DNA from 3 places in the Staphylococcus arlettae genome. Region 1 is predicted to be linked to each of the others. Evidence: riboswitches for the same ligand, from Rfam matches in the RefSeq annotation. Region 1 holds a riboswitch; each other region holds the start of a gene.

Evidence for each region. Region 1 has a riboswitch for S-adenosylmethionine ahead of MUA37_RS03030 (Na+/H+ antiporter NhaC family protein). Riboswitches for the same ligand answer to the same signal wherever they lie in the genome.
Region 2: linked by a shared signal. The riboswitch ahead of metX (homoserine O-acetyltransferase MetX) and the one ahead of MUA37_RS03030 (Na+/H+ antiporter NhaC family protein) in region 1 are both predicted to bind S-adenosylmethionine.
Region 3: linked by a shared signal. The riboswitch ahead of metK (methionine adenosyltransferase) and the one ahead of MUA37_RS03030 (Na+/H+ antiporter NhaC family protein) in region 1 are both predicted to bind S-adenosylmethionine.

The regions. Positions count from the first base shown of each region.
Region 1 is NZ_CP094803.1:668,691-674,919, forward strand. It holds gene hutU (urocanate hydratase) at 1-363, shown strand, start outside; gene hutI (imidazolonepropionase) at 356-1,594, shown strand; gene MUA37_RS03020 (amidohydrolase) at 2,009-3,130, shown strand; gene MUA37_RS03025 (flavin reductase family protein) at 3,426-4,037, shown strand; SAM riboswitch class I at 4,121-4,224, shown strand; gene MUA37_RS03030 (Na+/H+ antiporter NhaC family protein) at 4,296-5,597, shown strand; gene MUA37_RS03035 (SRPBCC family protein) at 5,746-6,229, shown strand, end outside.
Region 2 is NZ_CP094803.1:15,396-21,624, forward strand. It holds gene MUA37_RS00060 (AzlC family ABC transporter permease) at 334-1,029, shown strand; gene MUA37_RS00065 (AzlD domain-containing protein) at 1,026-1,355, shown strand; SAM riboswitch class I at 1,478-1,579, shown strand; gene metX (homoserine O-acetyltransferase MetX) at 1,641-2,609, shown strand; gene MUA37_RS00075 (YybS family protein) at 2,841-3,767, shown strand; gene MUA37_RS00080 (DHH family phosphoesterase) at 3,782-5,749, shown strand; gene rplI (50S ribosomal protein L9) at 5,746-6,192, shown strand; gene dnaB (replicative DNA helicase) at 6,226-6,229, shown strand, end outside.
Region 3 is NZ_CP094803.1:1,079,880-1,086,108, forward strand. It holds partial or broken gene MUA37_RS05280 (IS3 family transposase) at 1-1,504, shown strand, start outside; gene pckA (phosphoenolpyruvate carboxykinase (ATP)) at 1,594-3,189, opposite strand; SAM riboswitch class I at 3,343-3,454, shown strand; gene metK (methionine adenosyltransferase) at 3,563-4,759, shown strand; gene MUA37_RS05295 (nuclease-related domain-containing protein) at 4,852-5,760, shown strand; gene MUA37_RS05300 (aldo/keto reductase) at 5,890-6,229, shown strand, end outside.

The DNA.
Region 1 (6,229 bases):
CATTTAGACTCTGGTTCAGTAGCTAGTCCTAACAGAGAAACTGAAGGTATGCAAGATGGATCAGATGCAGTTGGTGATTGGGCTATTTTAAATGCACTTGTGAATACTGCTGCAGGCGGTTCTTGGATTTCATTCCACCATGGTGGTGGCGTAGGAATGGGCTATTCTCTACATGCTGGTATGGTCGTAGTCGCAGATGGTTCAGAACGTGCAGAAAAACGTTTAGAACGTGTATTAACAACTGATCCAGGCATGGGTGTTGTGAGACATGCAGATGCTGGATACGACAAGTCTGTAGAAGTGGCAAAAGAGAAAGGTATTCATATTCCAATGATTACAAAAGAGGTGACACATAATGAATGATTTAGTTATTCAAAATATTAAACAGTTAATTTTACCAAAAAAAACAGACAAACCATTAAAAGGGCAAGAGTTAAATGACTTAGAACTCATTGAAAATGGGACAGTTGTAGTTAATGATGGCAAAATTGTTTATTCTGGTCCTTATACTACTGAATATGAAGCGACAGAGACAATTGATGCTAGTGATAAAGTGGTATCACCTGCGCTTGTTGAAGCACATACGCATTTAGTACATGGAGGTTCTCGTGAGCATGAGATGTCTTTAAAAAGACAAGGTGTATCTTACTTAGAAATTTTAGAACAGGGTGGCGGTATTTTAAATACAGTAGATGCCACTAGACAAGCGAGTGAAGCGGAATTATTCTCTAAAGCTGAAAAAAACTTATTAACTATGGTTCAACATGGTGTGCTTACAATTGAAAGTAAAAGTGGATATGGCTTAGATAAAGAAAATGAATTAAAACAATTAAAAGTATCCAATCAATTAGCTGAGAAATATAATTTAACTATGAGACATACATTTTTAGGGCCACATGCAGTGCCTAAAGACGCAACGTCTAATCAAGCATTTTTACAAGAAATGATTGACTTATTACCAGAAGTTAAACCATATGCTGACTTTGCCGATATATTTTGTGAGACAGGCGTCTTTACTATTGATGAGTCTAAAGTATATATGGAAGCAGCTAAGCAACAAGGTTTTAAAGTGAAAATTCATGCAGATGAAATTGATCCATTAGGTGGTTTGGAATTAGCTATTGATGAACAAGCGATTTCTGCAGATCATCTTGTAGCATCTAGCGAAGAAGGCAAAGCAAAATTACGTGATAGTGATACTGTAGCTGTGCTATTACCTGGAACAACGTTTTATTTAGGTAAGGAACAATATGCAGATGCACGTGGCATGATTGACAATAATGGTGCGATTGCTATTGCTACTGATTTTAACCCAGGAAGTTGTGTTACTAACAATTTACAACTAGTCATGGCTATTGCTTCCTTAAAATTAAAGCTTTCTGCAAATGAAATATGGAATGCAGTAACTGTAAATGCGGCTAAAGCCATTGACGTTGATGCCGGAACTATTGATAAAGGTGACAAAGCGAATATTGTCATTTGGGACGCACCTAATCATGAATATGTTCTTTACCATTATGGTATTAATCATGCTTCTAAAGTTATAAAAGACGGCAAAGTTATTGTAGATAATCAATATCAGTTACAAAATTAATATAAAGAGCTATGGGACAAGCATAATCATAGCATGTTATTGAAGCAACGATAAACATGTAAATGATTTATGCCTGTCCTATTTTTAATGTTAAATTTTAAATTCCGCTAACTATGATAATATAAAGAACATAAATTAATTTACATAGTCTCTGTTTAAAACTACGAATGGGAGTAATTTAACGTTTTAACATGTGCTTGTTGGAAAAAATAGCTTAGCTTTTTAACGAGCAAGTTTAAACTATTCGTTATTACTTCTTGCTATAATAGGCTATAGTAAATAAAAGCGATTGATTTAGTCGGTTATTTAATAAAAGTAGTCATGTGTATAAATGGAAAGCTGTTTTAAGGCAGAATAAGAACTATATGTTTCTATAAAATATACACATCGACAATATCAAAGGAGTGAGAAGGGATGACAAGTTTTGATGATTATGTAAAATGGAGACGTCTTTTACATCAATATCCTGAAGTATCAGATTATGAATATGAAACAACTAAAAAAATTAGAACTATTTTGGAATCATATGATATTAAAATATTAGATTTGCCGTTGGATACAGGTTTAGTTGCTGAAGTCGGACAAGGTGAGCAGTTTATAGCGGTACGTACTGATATAGATGCTTTACCTATAATTGAACAAGTTGAACATGATTTTAAATCGACTGCAGAAGGCGTAATGCATGCTTGTGGTCATGATATTCATATGGCAAGTATTTTAGCCGTAGCAATAAAACTTAAAGCTATGGAAACGCAATTAAATGGTCGTGTACGCATTATTTTTCAACCTGCAGAAGAAATAGCACATGGCGCATATAGTATTACTAATACTGGAGCATTGGAAGGTGTGAAAGCAGTATTAGGTTATCACAATTATCCTTCATTAGCTGTCGGTGAATTTGCTATCAAACAAGGAACGGTGACCTCAGCAGTAGACCGTTTTGAAATAACAATCCATGGTAAAGGTGCACATGCTGCTAAACCTGAACAAGGTAATGATCCAACAATCGTCTTAGGCCAACTCATTACTAGTATTCAATCAATAGTAAGTCGGAATTTATCTGCCTTTGATCAAGGTGTCGTGACTATCGGTGAAGTGTCTTCAGGTAATACATGGAATGTAATTGCTGACAATGCTTATGTACAAGGTACAGTACGTACGTTTGACGTGGAAGTACAACATTTAATAGAACAACGTTTACAACAAATATGTGATGGCCTTGCGCAAACTTTTGATGTGGAAATTGAGCTAACTTATCATAAACTGCCGGGAGCAGTGGTAAATGATGAACAACTAACACAGGATGCTATCGATGTGGCTCGTAACGTTGGTTATAACGTCACAATAATGGATAAACCGTTAACTATAGGAGAAGATTTTTCAGGTTTTTCAAACCAGTACCCAAGTGTATTTGCATTTATTGGGTCAGATAGTATGTATGATTTACATCACCCAAAATATGATCCGAACGAAGAAATATTACGATTAGTACCTGATTATTTTGTAGCATTTGTCCAAAAATTATTAAACGAATGAATGGTATAATATGTAATTGCTACCAGCGTTTTGGGGTAAACAAAAGTATAAAAATTTAATAGGCGAGTGTGTTTATGTCTAATATAAATCTAAGAATTAAATTTTCTAATGCTGATTTACTACAACAAGAATAATTAGTACGGGAATACCCCTTGATTTATGGCGGTAAAATGTCTTATCAAGGTTATGAAATTCTATTGGTATACAAATAGATTAAACATAAGAGTAACTTGTATTAGCATTGAATTTTGTTAGTATTTGGAATCGCTTATTATTGAATTAGGAGTATGAACAAATGAAAAGAATTGACCCACAAGGATTAACTAAAAAACAGAATTATAAATTATTAAGTGGTAGTGTCATTCCGAGACCCATTGCTTTTGTCACGACTCAAAGCGAAACCGGCGTAATGAATGCAGCACCATTTAGTTTTTTTAACGTGGTGAATAGTGCGCCCCCAATGATAATGATTTCAACAACGCGAGCAAATGGGAAAAGAAAAGATACTTCAGTAAATATAGAGCAAACCGGACAATTTGTTGTTCATATTACAGATAATAATATTGTAGAAGAAGTAAATAAGACGGCAGCTCCTATTGCTATAGAATTAAATGAATTAGAAAGAACATCATTAAATCTTGTGGATTCTGAAGCAGTAGATGTACCAGGGATTGCACAAGCTAAAGTACGTATGGAGTGTAAGCTGGATAGAATCATCCCACTAGGTGATAAGCTTGAAGGTTCTGATCTTATTATTGGTGAAGTAGTCATGTTTCATATAGCTGATGATGTATATTTTGAAGACAGTAAAATAAACCCTGACACTTTACAAGCTGTTAGTAGATTAGCTGGTAATGATTATGCTCACATAGGTGAAACATTTACGATAATTAGACCAAACAATTAATTTTATAGTTACTCAGTTAATAGTTTAGCTACAAACTGTTGACGTACTATCTAAAATGTTGTAACGTAATAACGAATTTAAATAGCTTATCAAGAGAAGTGGAGGGACTGGCCCTAGGAAGCTTCGGCAACATGGTAATGCGTGTGCCAATTCCAGTAGCAGCAAACATACTGCTAGAAGATAAGATGACAAGGTCTAATGCCGCTCTTTTCTTCAATAAGGAAAGAGCTTTTTTAATATGAAGAAAGTAGGTTAGTTATGAGTAAATTACAACAAGGTAGTTTTTGGGCACTATCGCCATTAATAGTATTTGTACTATTATTTTTAGGCGTTGGTATTATTACAGGTGATTTTACTACGATGCCATTAAATGTAGCAATTGTCATTGCTTCAATTTTTGGTTTGGTACAAAATAGGAAAAAGCCATTTGGTGAAAAAATAGATATTTTTACAAAAGGTGCAGGTCATCCTAATATTATTTTAATGGTGTTGATCTTTATTTTAGCGGGTGCCTTTTCACAAACAACGGAAGATATGGGAGGCGTACAATCTACTGTTAATCTCGGATTAACATTGATACCTGAGAATTTATTAATTGTAGGGTTGTTTGTAATTTCGATGTTTGTATCGATTTCAATGGGGACATCAGTTGGTACTGTTGCAGCCATTGCCCCAGTAGGTTTTGGACTTAGTCAAGCGACAGACATATCTTCAGCAATTACTATGGCTACAGTAGTAGGCGGTGCCATGTTTGGTGATAATTTATCTATGATTTCAGATACTACTATTGCAGCAGTACGTACTCAAAAAACAAAAATGAGCGACAAATTTAAAGTCAATTTTAAAATTGTTCTGCCGGGTGCACTCTTAACTATTATCGCGCTATGGTTTTTGACACAAGGTACACAAGTTGCTGACACAAAAAATTATGATTTTAACTTTATTAAAGTATTGCCTTATCTTATGGTCTTAATTTTAGCGATAGTAGGGGTTAATGTTGTAATTGTGTTAATAGGTGGTACGTTATTATCAGCAATTATAGGTCTGATTGATGGTTCATTTAAGTGGACGAGTTTATTACAATCTATTTCTAAAGGTATTATAGGTATGGAAGATATTGCCATCATTGCATTAATGATTGGTGGACTTGTAGCACTTATCCAACATAATGGCGGCATTGCATGGTTATTGAATTTTGTTCGGAATAGAGTGAAATCAAAGCGTGGGGCAGAGTTAGGTATAGCTGGTTTAGTAAGTACAGCTGATATTTCTACAGCTAATAATACAATTTCAATATTGATGGCAGGCCCATTAGCAAAAGATATTGCTGACGAGTATGACGTGGATCCAAGAAAATCCGCAAGTATTTTAGATATTTTCGCTAGTTGTTTCCAAGGAATCCTACCATATAGTCCACAACTTATTGCTGCTGCAGGTGTAGCAAAAGTATCTCCATTAGAATTGGTGCCATATAGCTTTTATCCAATGCTATTAGGTCTTTGTGGCTTAGTTGCTATTTTCTTAAAACTACCAAAATTAAAACCAAAAACACAAAAGTAGCGATTACTTTGACGTTCTAGTGTTTTGACGATAAAATATATTAGTTAATAACTATAACTACAACTACTAATTTTATTTGAAACGTTACAGTTTTGAATTGATGAGTATTACGGTAAGATAAAGGTAAGATTAAAGGTAGGTGACTATTTTGGCCAAGTACAACATTGAGAATGATAATGTGCAAGTACAATTGGAACGATTGTTTAAAGTTGAACCAGAATTGGTATATCAAGCTTGGACTGAGCAACAATTTTTGAAACGTTGGTTTATGACTTCTGAACGGACGAATCAAAGTATAACAATTGATGCGCGTGAAGAAGGTAAATATGAAATTGTTGATGTACGCAAAGGGAAAGCAAATAGAGTCCAAGGGACATTCGTTACCCTTGAACCGCATGACTATATTGAAATGACAATCGGCATGCCAGAACTGAGTGATGGTGAAGATACTATTCAAGTTGAAATATTTGAGCGTGAAGCTGGTATTACACAAATGCTATTTACGTATAGTGCGATAGTTCCTAAAGAGCGACGATTGACGCAATTAGAATATAAGCAAAAGAAAAAAGAATATCATGATTCAACAGCTCATGGTTTCGAAATGTTATTCGATAGGCTACAGGAAACAATTG
Region 2 (6,229 bases), 650 kb from region 1:
CAAAAGATTATCCGAAAAAGATAGAAACAATAAAATATAAAATGCATTCAAGATATAAAAAATATAAACATAAACATATATAATAATACTGTAATAAATGGAAATTTAATATTAAAAGTTATAATTAATAACTATTTTTGAAAATTTTAACAGGGTAGGGGGAGTAAAAAAACATAAAATCAATACTGCATAGCACAGATAAAAGAGGGGAAACAAAGCGGTTTTTAGTATACCGGTAGTCTGACCTCGCACAAACCTAAGTCTAGCCTTGTTGATGTTCCTTTATTTCTATATTAGACTGTTACTATTATTTTACGCTTTAGGAGGGATGAAATGACTGAACGTGTGACATTTAAGCAAGGTGTGAAAGAATGTATTCCTACATTATTAGGCTACGCGGGTGTAGGCTTATCATTTGGCATTGTGGCTGTAGCATCTGGTTTTAGTTTGCTCGAAATAATCTTGTTATGTTTATTAATATATGCAGGTGCAGCACAATTTATTATTTGTAGTTTAGTTATAGCTGGTACACCAATTTCTGCGATCGTACTTACTACATTTATCGTCAATTCTAGAATGTTTTTATTAAGTATGACATTGGCGCCAAGTTATAAAAATTATGGCTTGTGGAATCGTATAGGTTTATCAACGTTAGTTACAGATGAAACATTTGGTGTAGCTATCACACCACATTTAAAAGGCGAGAAAATCAATGATCGTTGGTTGCATGGACTGAACATTACAGCGTATTTATTTTGGACGCTTGCGAGTGTTGTAGGTGCAGTCTTTGGTAAATACATACAAAATCCCGATGTTTTTGGACTCGACTTTGCGATTGTCGGCATGTTTATTTTCTTAGCAGTGTCACAATTTGAGACGGTTCAACGTTCTTATATTTCAATTTACTTAATATTGATTGTTAGTGTTCTTGTCATGATGTTGCTATTCAGTCTAATCATGCCGACTTATGTAGCAATTATTTTATCTTCAGTAATTGCAGCGTGTTTAGGGGTGGTGATGACACGATGACTACTTCAGTACATATGTTAATTATTATTGTGATATGTGGTTTAGTAACATGGTTAACACGTATTATCCCATTTATTGTAATTTCGAAGATTCAACTATCAGAGCAAGTCGTTAAGTGGTTGTCATTTATTCCGATTACTTTATTCACCGCATTAATTATCGATGGTGTGATTGAACAACAGAGTGGGAGCTTTGGTTATAGTCTAAACATCCCATTTTTAGTAACGATAATTCCCACTGTACTCGTAGCATTAGTAACACGTAGTTTAACTATAACCATCTTGGCAGGTATTTTTGTCATGGCGATGATTCGTTTATTATTTTGATGTTTAGCATTGAAGTAGTAAACGTTATTCGTTAGAATGAAAGTAATTAGAAAATTTAGATTTTTGAGATGCTTATACGCAATATTCGTCTAAAGACATAGCGATATACTAAATAAAATTAAATCTTATTCTGAGAAGCTAAGGGACTTGGCCCGATGACGCTTCAGCAACCGACTTGTTAAGCACGGTGCTAAAACCAACGAGTGCTATTCGAATGATAAGTAATTAAGAACTTCTTACTTATATCGGGTAAGAGGTTTTTTAATTTTTGGTAGGAGGAAAACAATGACAAATTATACAGTTGATACATTAGAATTAGGCCCCTTTACAACAGAATCGGGAGAAACGATTAATAATTTAAAATTAAGATATGAACACGTAGGGTATAAAGGTCAACCACTCGTAGTAGTTTGTCATGCATTGACAGGCAATCATCTTACTTATGGGACAGAAGACGATCCGGGCTGGTGGCGTGAAATTATCGATGGTGGTTATATGCCAGTCAATGATTATCAGTTTTTAACATTCAATGTTATTGGGAGTCCATTTGGTTCTAGTTCAGCATTAATAGATGAAGATTTTCCTAAATCAGTAACTTTAAGAGACATTGTGCGTGCAATTGAAGTGGGCATTGCAGCATTGGGATATAACCGGATAGATATTTTAATCGGTGGTTCACTTGGTGGTATGCAGACTATGGAGTTATTGTACAATCGAAAGTTTGAAGTCAACAAAGCAGTTATTTTAGCAGCTACTGACAAAACGTCGTCATATAGTAGAGCTTTTAATGAAATATCACGCCAAGCGATACATCTTGGTGGTACGGATGGTCTCAGCATTGCACGACAGTTAGGATTTTTAACGTATCGCTCGTCTAAAAGTTATGATAAACGCTTTACACCAGATCAAGTCGTTGCATATCAACGACATCAAGGAAACAAATTCAAAAAAAACTTTGATTTAGACTGTTACTTAACACTGCTGGATGTCTTAGATAGTCATGATATTGACCGTGGTCGAGATGATGTTACCGAGGTGCTAAGTTCATTAGAAACAAAAGTATTAACAATGGGCTTTACTGATGATTTACTGTATCCAGATGATTTAGTACGTGCAGTAGGGGAGCGTTTCAAATATCATCGTCATTTCTTTGTGCCTGATAATGTAGGACATGATGGCTTCTTATTAAATTTCAATGATTGGGCGCCAAACTTGTATCATTTCTTAAAAGTATCGCAATTTAAACGTAAATAACACTGATGCCTTAATTTTAGTGTGTAAGCTGCTAAAATTAAGGCATTTTGATGTGTACAGTGAGTTTGAGTAAACTATGTGTATAAAAGTGTCTTTGTGATAGATGAAAATCTACAAAAAGTAGTGACGTGTCGCGTTTCTAGTAGAATTTAAGAAATACAGTTATAATATATTTCCTATAATTGTATAAAACTTTTAAAGAGGTTAGAATAGTAATACAGTCAAAAAAGTATAGGAGTGGCGAATTTGTTTTCAAAAATAAAACCTAAAGCAACTATATTGAGTATTTTAGCATTAATTATAGTAGCTTTAGTCTTGCATATATTACCGCCGCTTGGTCTTGTTTTATGTCTTTTTGCGACGATACCAGGCATCGTGTTATGGCAGAAATCCAAAGAATCTTTTGGTCTAGCGGCTGTGATAACAGTAATCCTAACGACATTGTTAGGAAATGTTTTTGTATTAAGCGTAATGGTCTTAATACTTGTGTTAAGTTTTATCATCGGTCAGCTATTAACCGAACGTACGTCTAAAGAACGTATCTTATATATTACGACAACGTTTGTCAGTATCATAACGTTAGTCGCATTTATGTTATTACAAGCATTTAATAAAATTCCTAGTGCAGCATCATTAACGAAACCACTAAAAGATCAAATGCATACTGTAATTACAAGTAGTGGTGTCGAAGGCGATTATAAACAAATGTTAGAAGAAAGCTTTCGTCAAATGGCAGTTCAACTACCAAGTTACGTTATTGTAACGGCATTTGTATTGATCTTGATTAACTTGCTGATTACATTTCCAATTTTACGTAAATTTAAAGTAGCGACACCAATTTTCAAACCACTATTCGCATGGCAAATGAGAAAGTCATTACTATTCATGTATGTAATTGTACTTATTTGTGTTATGTTTGCCGTCCAACCGGGTACATTTCAAAGTATCGTATTAAATTTTGAAATTGTGTTATCATTATGTATGTATATTCAGGGGCTAAGTGTGATTCATTTCTTCGGCAAAGCCAAGTCAATGCCGCCTATATTAACAGTGTTATTAATGGTTATAGGGACAATATTAACACCATTAACACATATTGTAGTTTTAATCGGTTTTATAGATTTAGCATTTAATTTAAAAGGTATCATTAAAAAATGATTTGAGGTGGAAAAATGAACCGTCAATCCACTAAGAAAGCGTTAGTTTTACCATTTATTATTATGGCGCTCACGGCAATTGCACTTGTAGTAGTATGGTTTATTTTCAGCCAACTCATTGCAGGTATTGCTGGGGCAATATTAATTGTGATTATTATTCTCACAGCATTAATGGTGAGGCAAGCGTTGCACAAGATGGACAATTATGTAGACGAACTAAGTGGACACATATCAGCTGGTAGCAATACTGCTATTAAACACTTACCTATTGGTATGATTGTAATAGATGAAAATGAAAACATAGAGTGGATGAACCAGTTTATGTTAGAGCGTTCAGCTAGAAACGTAATTTCTGATCCGATTAATGAAGTATATCCTAATATTTTAAAGCAACTAGAAAAAACCAAAGAAATTGAAATCCAAGATAATGAATATTACTATCGTGTGAGATATTCAGAAGAAGAACACGTATTGTATTTCTTCGACATTACTGAAGAAGTACATACGAATGAGCTATATAATGAATCAAAACCGATTATCGCGACTTTATTCTTAGATAACTATGATGAGATTACGCAAAATATGAACGATACGCAACGATCTGAAATTAACTCTATGGTGATGCGTGTTATTAGTCGTTGGGCATCAGAATATGATATTTATTTCAAACGCTATAGTACAGATCAATTCGTAGCATATTTAAACCAACGTATTTTAAATGACATTGAAGAAACGAACTTCGATATTCTTAGTCAATTACGTGAAAAGAGTGTCGGTTACCGTGCACAATTAACTTTAAGTATCGGTGTCGGTGAAGGTTCGGAAAACTTAATCGATTTAGGTGAATTATCACAGTCTGGCCTTGATTTAGCTTTAGGCCGTGGTGGTGACCAAGTCGCTATTAAAAATATGAACGGTAACGTTCGATTTTATGGTGGTAAGACTGACCCGATGGAAAAACGTACGCGTGTTAGAGCGCGTGTTATTTCACATGCGTTAAAAGACATCTTAATGGAAGGCGATAAAGTAATTATTATGGGTCACACACGACCTGATTTAGATGCTATTGGCGCTGCCATAGGGGTTTCACGTTTTGCGATGATGAATAACTTAGATGCTTACATCGTGTTAAATGATTCAGATATTGATCCAACACTAAGACGTGTTATGGATGCTATTGATGAAAAACCAGAATTAAAAAATCGTTTTATCAATTCGGATGACGCATGGGATATGATGACTTCAAAAACAACAGTAGTCGTTGTTGATACGCATAAACCAGAAATGGTCATTGATGAAAATATTTTAAACAAAGCAAACCGTAAAGTAGTCATTGACCATCATCGACGTGGAGAAAGCTTTATTTCAAGTCCACTATTAGTATATATGGAACCATATGCTAGTTCGACAGCAGAGTTAGTCACAGAGCTGCTAGAGTATCAACCGACGGAACAACGGTTAACACGTTTAGAATCGACGGTCATGTTTGCAGGTATTATCGTCGATACACGTAACTTCACATTACGTACGGGTTCACGTACGTTTGATGCTGCAAGTTATTTACGCGCACACGGTGCAGACACTATCTTAACGCAACATTTCTTAAAAGATGATATTGATACGTACATTAATCGAACAGAGTTAATTCGTACGGTCGAATTACAAGATAACGGTGTAGCTATAGCACACGGTCCAGACGATAAAACTTATCATCCGGTGACAGTTGCACAAGCAGCCGACGAGCTGTTAAGTTTAGATGGTGTAGAGGCATCTTATGTCGTAGCACGTAGAGAAGAAAACTTAATTGGCATGTCTGCCCGCTCTCTAGGTGCAGTCAATGTGCAATTAACAATGGAAGCATTAGGCGGCGGTGGCCATTTAACTAATGCGGCGACACAACTGAAAGATGTTTCCGTAGAAGAAGCCATTGCACAATTACAACAAGCAATAACAGAACAAATGAGTAGGAGTGAAGACGCATGAAAGTAATATTCACACAAGACGTTAAAGGTAAAGGTAAAAAAGGCGAAGTTAAAGATGTACCAGTAGGTTATGCAAATAATTACCTTATCAAAAATAAATTAGCTGTCGAAGCAACAGCTGGAAATTTAAAACAATTAGAACAACAAAATAAAGCTGCTGAAGCGGAAAGACAACAAGAAATTGACGATGCTAAACAACTAAAAGCGCAATTAGCAGACATCGAAGTTGAAGTTTCTGCAAAAACGGGTGAAGGCGGTAAAATGTTTGGTTCAGTAAGTAGTAAACAAATCGCTGAAGCTTTAAAAGCGCAACACGACATTAAATTAGATAAACGTAAAATGGATTTACCAAATGGTATCCATGCTTTAGGTTATACAAATGTACCAGTGAAATTAGACAAAGAAGTAGAAGGTACGATTCGTGTGCACACGGTTGAACAATAATTTTGGATTGAGATATGAGGTGTAATTGGAAAAATGG
Region 3 (6,229 bases), 410 kb from region 1:
TCAGTTTTTAATAATTATGAAAATGGTATGAGTTTCGAAAGCATTGTAGAAATAGTTGATGTTAATCTATCTCCAGAATATCTCCGTTATATGTACAATAGGTATTTAACAAACGGCTTATATTCTTTAATACGTAACTCACAAAATAATAAGTATTCATTTCAATTTAAAATGAATGTAGTTCAGGAATATTTGGATAATGATATATCTTATAAAAAATTGGCCATTAAATATAATATTCCTGCCCATGAAACTGTACGCAAATGGGTAAATCGTTATACTGGAAGAAAAGAGAATACCAATTATTCTCCAAAACAAGAGGTGTATACGATGAAAGGTAAAACAACAACATTCAAAGAACGTCTTATAATTGTAGAATACTATTTAGATAATGAAATTAGTTATAAAGATTGTGCTAAAAAATATGATGTTAGTTACGGTCAGTTGTACCAATGGGTACAAAAGTATAAATCACATGGCCGTGATGGCCTCCAAGACGGTAGAGGCAAAGGCAAACCTAAATCTATATTAACACCAGAAGAACAGAGAGAAGCTGAAATCCAAGAACTAAAAGATCGAAATAAAATATTAGAAATGGAAAATAAAGTCTTAAAAAAATATCAAGAAATAGAAAGAGAGATGATAAATCAACAAGCAAAAAAATCGCAGCATATGAAACGATTGAAGCGCTAAGAAATGAATTTCCAATTAAACATTTATGCCAAACTTTAAATATTTCACGCGCAAGTTATTATAAATGGTTACATCGAAAGCCCACACAAAAAGAATTTGAAAATAAAATATTAATAAAAGAAATCAAACACATTTATGAAAAATATAAAGGCATTTATGGATATAGACGAATTTATATTTATATTCGCCTATATTTGCATAAAAAAGTAAATCATAAACGTGTTTATCGGTTAATGAATCAACTAAATTTAAAAGCAGTTATCCGCCGTAAACGCAAGCGCTATAAGCCTTGTACTCCTCAAACGATAGCCGAAAACGAATTAAATCGTGAGTTTCAAGAAAGAGAGGCTAATAAAAATTGCTAACAGATGTAACTGAGTTCCAACTTGAAAATGGAAGTAAAATATATCTTAGTGCAATATATGATTTGGGAACAGGTAAAATCGTAAGTCATTATTTGGGAAATTCAAATAACAATCAACTCGTATTTAAAACATTTGATAAGGCAGTCAAGACTGTAACTAGTACCGAAGGTATTATATTTCATAGCGATCGTGGTTTTCAGTATACTTCCCGATTATTTAAAAATAAGTTAAATCACCATAAAATGATACAAAGTATGTCTCGTGTTGGAAAGTGTATTGATAATGGTCCTATGGAAGGTGTTTGGGGAATTATTAAATCTGAGATTTATAGAGGTTCTAAACGGTTTAAATTCGAAAGTATAGAAGAAGCATTTCAAGTTATAAATAAATATATAAAGTTTTTTAATAATGAAAGAATTACATTAAAAATGGCTAATCTCGCATAAAACGAGACTAACCAATTTTTTAATTATTTACTTGTCTACTTGACTGGGTGCAGTTCAAATTACTTATGTCCCAGCCTCTTTTCATATTATTATAATTGTTTAAATCCGCCTTTGATTGCGAGTTCTTGTGCTTCAGTACCGAATTTTTCAAAATTCTCATTAAAGCGATTAATTAAGTCTTGTGCTTGCTCTTTATATGCAGCAGCATCGCTCCAAGCATTAATTGGGTTTAAAATTGTCTGTGGCACATCATCTACTTCAACAGGGATACTTAATCCGAAAGTATCGTCCTTCTTGAATTCAGCATCTTTCAATTGACCTGTGATAGCTTGATTTACCATTTGGCGTGTATAGTTTAGGCTAATTCTTCTACCTACACCATATTTACCACCAGTCCATCCAGTGTTAACTAAATACACATCTACTTCGTGCTCGTCGATAAGTTCACCTAAAATATCAGCGTATACAGTAGCATTGAGTGGTAAGAATGGAGAACCAAAGCATGTAGAGAATGATGGTTCAGGTTCAGTAACACCACGTTCTGTACCAGCTAATTTAGCTGTAAAACCACTTAAGAAATGATACATAGCTTGATCTTTTGTTAACTTAGCGATTGGTGGTAATACACCGAAAGCATCAGCAGTCAAAAAGATAATTGTATTTGGATGCGCTGCTTTTGATGGTTTAACAATATTATCTATGTGATCAATAGGGTAAGCAGCTCGAGTATTTTCGGTATAGTAATTGTCATCGAAATCAACATCTCCGTAATTATCAACAACTACATTTTCTAATACAGTACCATATTTTATAGCATCATATATTTGTGGTTCTTTTTTCTGTGATAGATTGATAGCTTTAGCATAGCAACCACCTTCGATATTAAAAATACCGTTTTCGTTCCAGCCATGCTCATCATCACCGATAAGTTTTCTTGTAGGGTCTGCTGACAATGTAGTTTTACCGGTACCTGATAAACCAAAGAATAACGCGACATCTCCTTTTTCACCAACATTTGCAGAACAGTGCATACTTAAAATGTCACTTTTTGGTAATAGGTAATTCATTACAGAAAAAATACCTTTTTTCATTTCACCGGCATATTCAGTGCCACCGATTAAAATGACTTTGTGTTTAAATGATGTAATAATAAATGTTTCAGAGTTTGTGCCATCGATGGTAGGATCAGCTTTGAACCTTGGTGCAGAAACGATTGTAAAATCTGCTTTAATGTCTTCTGCTTCTTCTTTTGAGCTAGGTTTAATGAACATGTTTTGAGCAAATAAGTTATGCCATGCTAATTCATTAATTACCGTTAAGTTCAACTGTGAATCTTCATCGCTACCTGCATAACCATTAAAGATGTATAGCTCATCTTTTTCATCTAAATAATCTAATACTTTATCATATAAATTAAGGAAAGTTGTTTCATCAATGGGCTGATTGATTTCTCCCCAGTCGATATCATCTTTATATGATGGTTCAGAAACGATGAATTTATCTTTTGGTGATCGACCTGTATATTTACCTGTTCTTGCGTTTATTGCGCCTAGTTCTGTTAGTTCACCTTCATTATTATCAATGATTTTATAATTTAATTCTGTTGTTGATAATTGAAATAAGGAAGTGTTTTTTCTTAAAATGTTTTGTAGTTTATTAGTGTAAGTATACGTGTCTATCGCCATACTTAATCCCTCCATCGTTATTTTAATGTAAGCCCTTACAGTTAACGAGTATAACATAATTACATAATTAATCCATACCAATTTTCGATAAAATTTGAATAAAAGTTAAATTGACATAAGATGCCAGATTAGTTACTATATTAGTAACGGATTCTCTTATCCTGAGTGGCGGAGGGACATGGACCCAATGAAGCCCAGCAACCTCTTCTTAATTGAAGGAAGGTGCCAAACCGTTTGCAGACCTATATTGTCTGAACGATAAGAGCGAATGGACGTACAGAGCCTTCTCTCTATTTATATAGTGATGAAGGCTCTTTTTTATTAAGCTCAACAGATAGAGAATTTTCGTAATTTAAAGCTAAAGGAGCACATTATGACTTACAATAGAAGACTTTTTACTTCAGAATCTGTAACAGAGGGACATCCAGATAAAATTGCAGACCAAGTTTCTGACGCAATTTTGGATGAAATTTTAAAGGATGACCCAAATGCAAGAGTGGCATGTGAAACAACAGTAACAACAGGAATGGCACTTATTTCAGGAGAAATATCTACATCTACTTACGTCGATATTCCGAAAGTTGTCAGAGAAACAATAAAAGAAATTGGCTATACTCGTGCAAAATTTGGTTATGATAGTCAAACAATGGCTGTTTTAACAGCAATAGATGAACAATCATCAGATATAGCACAAGGTGTAGATACTGCATTAGAGTATCGTAATGATATTTCGGAAGAAGAAATAGAAGCAACTGGAGCAGGTGACCAAGGCTTAATGTTTGGTTATGCTACGAATGAAACGGATACATATATGCCGTTACCAATTTTTTTATCACACCAACTTGCAAAACGCTTATCAGATGTTAGAAAAGACAAAATACTTGATTACTTAAGACCAGATGGAAAAGTACAAGTAACAGTGGAATATGATGAGCAAGATGAACCAAAACGTATAGACACAATTGTCTTATCAACACAACATGCAGAAGATGTTGAATTAACACAAATTGAACAAGATATTAAACAGCATGTAATTGAACCAACTGTACCGACAGCATTATTAGATGCAGAGACTAAATTTTATATTAACCCAACAGGTCGTTTCGTAATTGGAGGGCCACAAGGTGATGCTGGATTAACTGGCCGTAAAATTATTGTTGATACGTATGGTGGTTATGCACGACATGGTGGGGGATGCTTTAGTGGTAAGGATCCAACCAAAGTAGATAGATCTGCTGCATATGCTGCTAGATATGTTGCTAAAAATATTGTTGCTGCTGAATTAGCTGACAAATGTGAAGTTCAATTGGCATATGCTATTGGTGTAGCTGAACCTGTATCTATCGCAATTGATACTTTTGGAACAGGTAAAGTAGGCGAAGCACAATTAGTTGAAGCAGTAAGAAATCATTTCGACTTACGTCCGGCAGGCATAATCAAAATGTTAGATTTAAAACAACCAATCTATAAACAAACAGCAGCTTATGGTCATTTTGGTAGAACAGATGTATTGTTACCATGGGAAAAACTGGATAAAGTTAATTTATTGAAAGATTCGGTACAAGCATAATAACAATTTCAAAAATATGTGAGTTTTCCATCGAATGATAAACAGTTTTCTATTATAATGTAAGTATTGAAGAAAAAAGGAGCGAAATTGTTATGAATTCATTTGGACCAATTGAAATTGGTTTGATTGTAGCTGTGATCGTAGCAGTCATTTGCTTGATATTATTTTTAGTTACACTTAAAAGTAAGAAGAAAGCACAACAAAAAGCAGAAGAGCATTATCAAAAAAAAGAAAAGCAATTACAGGATTCTTATGCTGAGGAATTAGAAAAAGAAAGAATTGAAAATAAGAAAACTGTAACTAAACAAAAGGAAGATTACGATCACACTGTAAACTCCAAAAATCGTGAAATTGATGCGTTAAAACTTTTCTCGAAAAATCATAGTGAATATGTCACTGATATGAGGTTGATTGGTATTCGTGAGCGTTTGGTGAATGAAAAACGTATTCGACCAGAAGACATGCATATTATGGCAAATATCTTTTTACCTCGAAATGAGTTTAGTGATTTGCAACGTATTAGCCATTTAGTTTTAACACGAACAGGACTTTATATTATTGATTCACAATTATTAAAAGGTCATGTATATAATGGTATAAGCGGTGCTCAGTTTGAAGAAACGCCAATGATGTCACAAGTATTTGATACATTAGACTTAGATAAGAAGGATCCTCAAGTATTAGTATTGGATCAAAATGACGATACACAGTCATTATCAGTAGTTAATTATTCTAATCATTTGGAAGCTGTTGAAAAGTTAGCTGGTGACTTACAAAATGAATTGAATTTAAAATATACACCAACAACAATTTTATATTTCAATCCTAAAAATGATGGTGGGGTTACTATTTCTAACTTTGCGCAAACTGCTAATAGTAAAGTATTAGTTGGACCAGAACAACTTGATGAGTACTTTAATAAATTTGTTTTCCACGGTAGAATTCAATATAATGTTGAAGATTTACAGCAAGTAATGGATAAAATTGAATCATTTAATTAATATACAAAACTGAGCGTCAAAATAATAGACGCTCAGTTTTTGTATATTTTACACTTTTAAGCATAATCTTTTGTTATTTTTAGTAATTTTTATATGATTAGACTATCTTAAGTTGGAAGGGGTATTAATTTGGAAACAGTAGAATTTTATAATGGTAATAAAATGCCAGTAGTTGGTTTAGGTACATTCCGTGTTGAAAATAATGATGATTGTAAAGAGGCTGTAAAACATGCCATCATTAATGGTTATCGAAGCATCGATACTGCAATGATTTATGATAACGAATCAAAAGTTGGAGAAGGTATTGCAGAAGGCTTAGCTGAAGCTGGAATTGCAAGAAACGAATTATTTATTACATCTAAATTGTGGTTAGCTGACTACGGTCGTGAAAATGTTCAAGCAGCATACGAAACAAGTTTGAAAAAACTTGGATTAGATTACTTAGATTTATATTTAATGCATTGGCCAG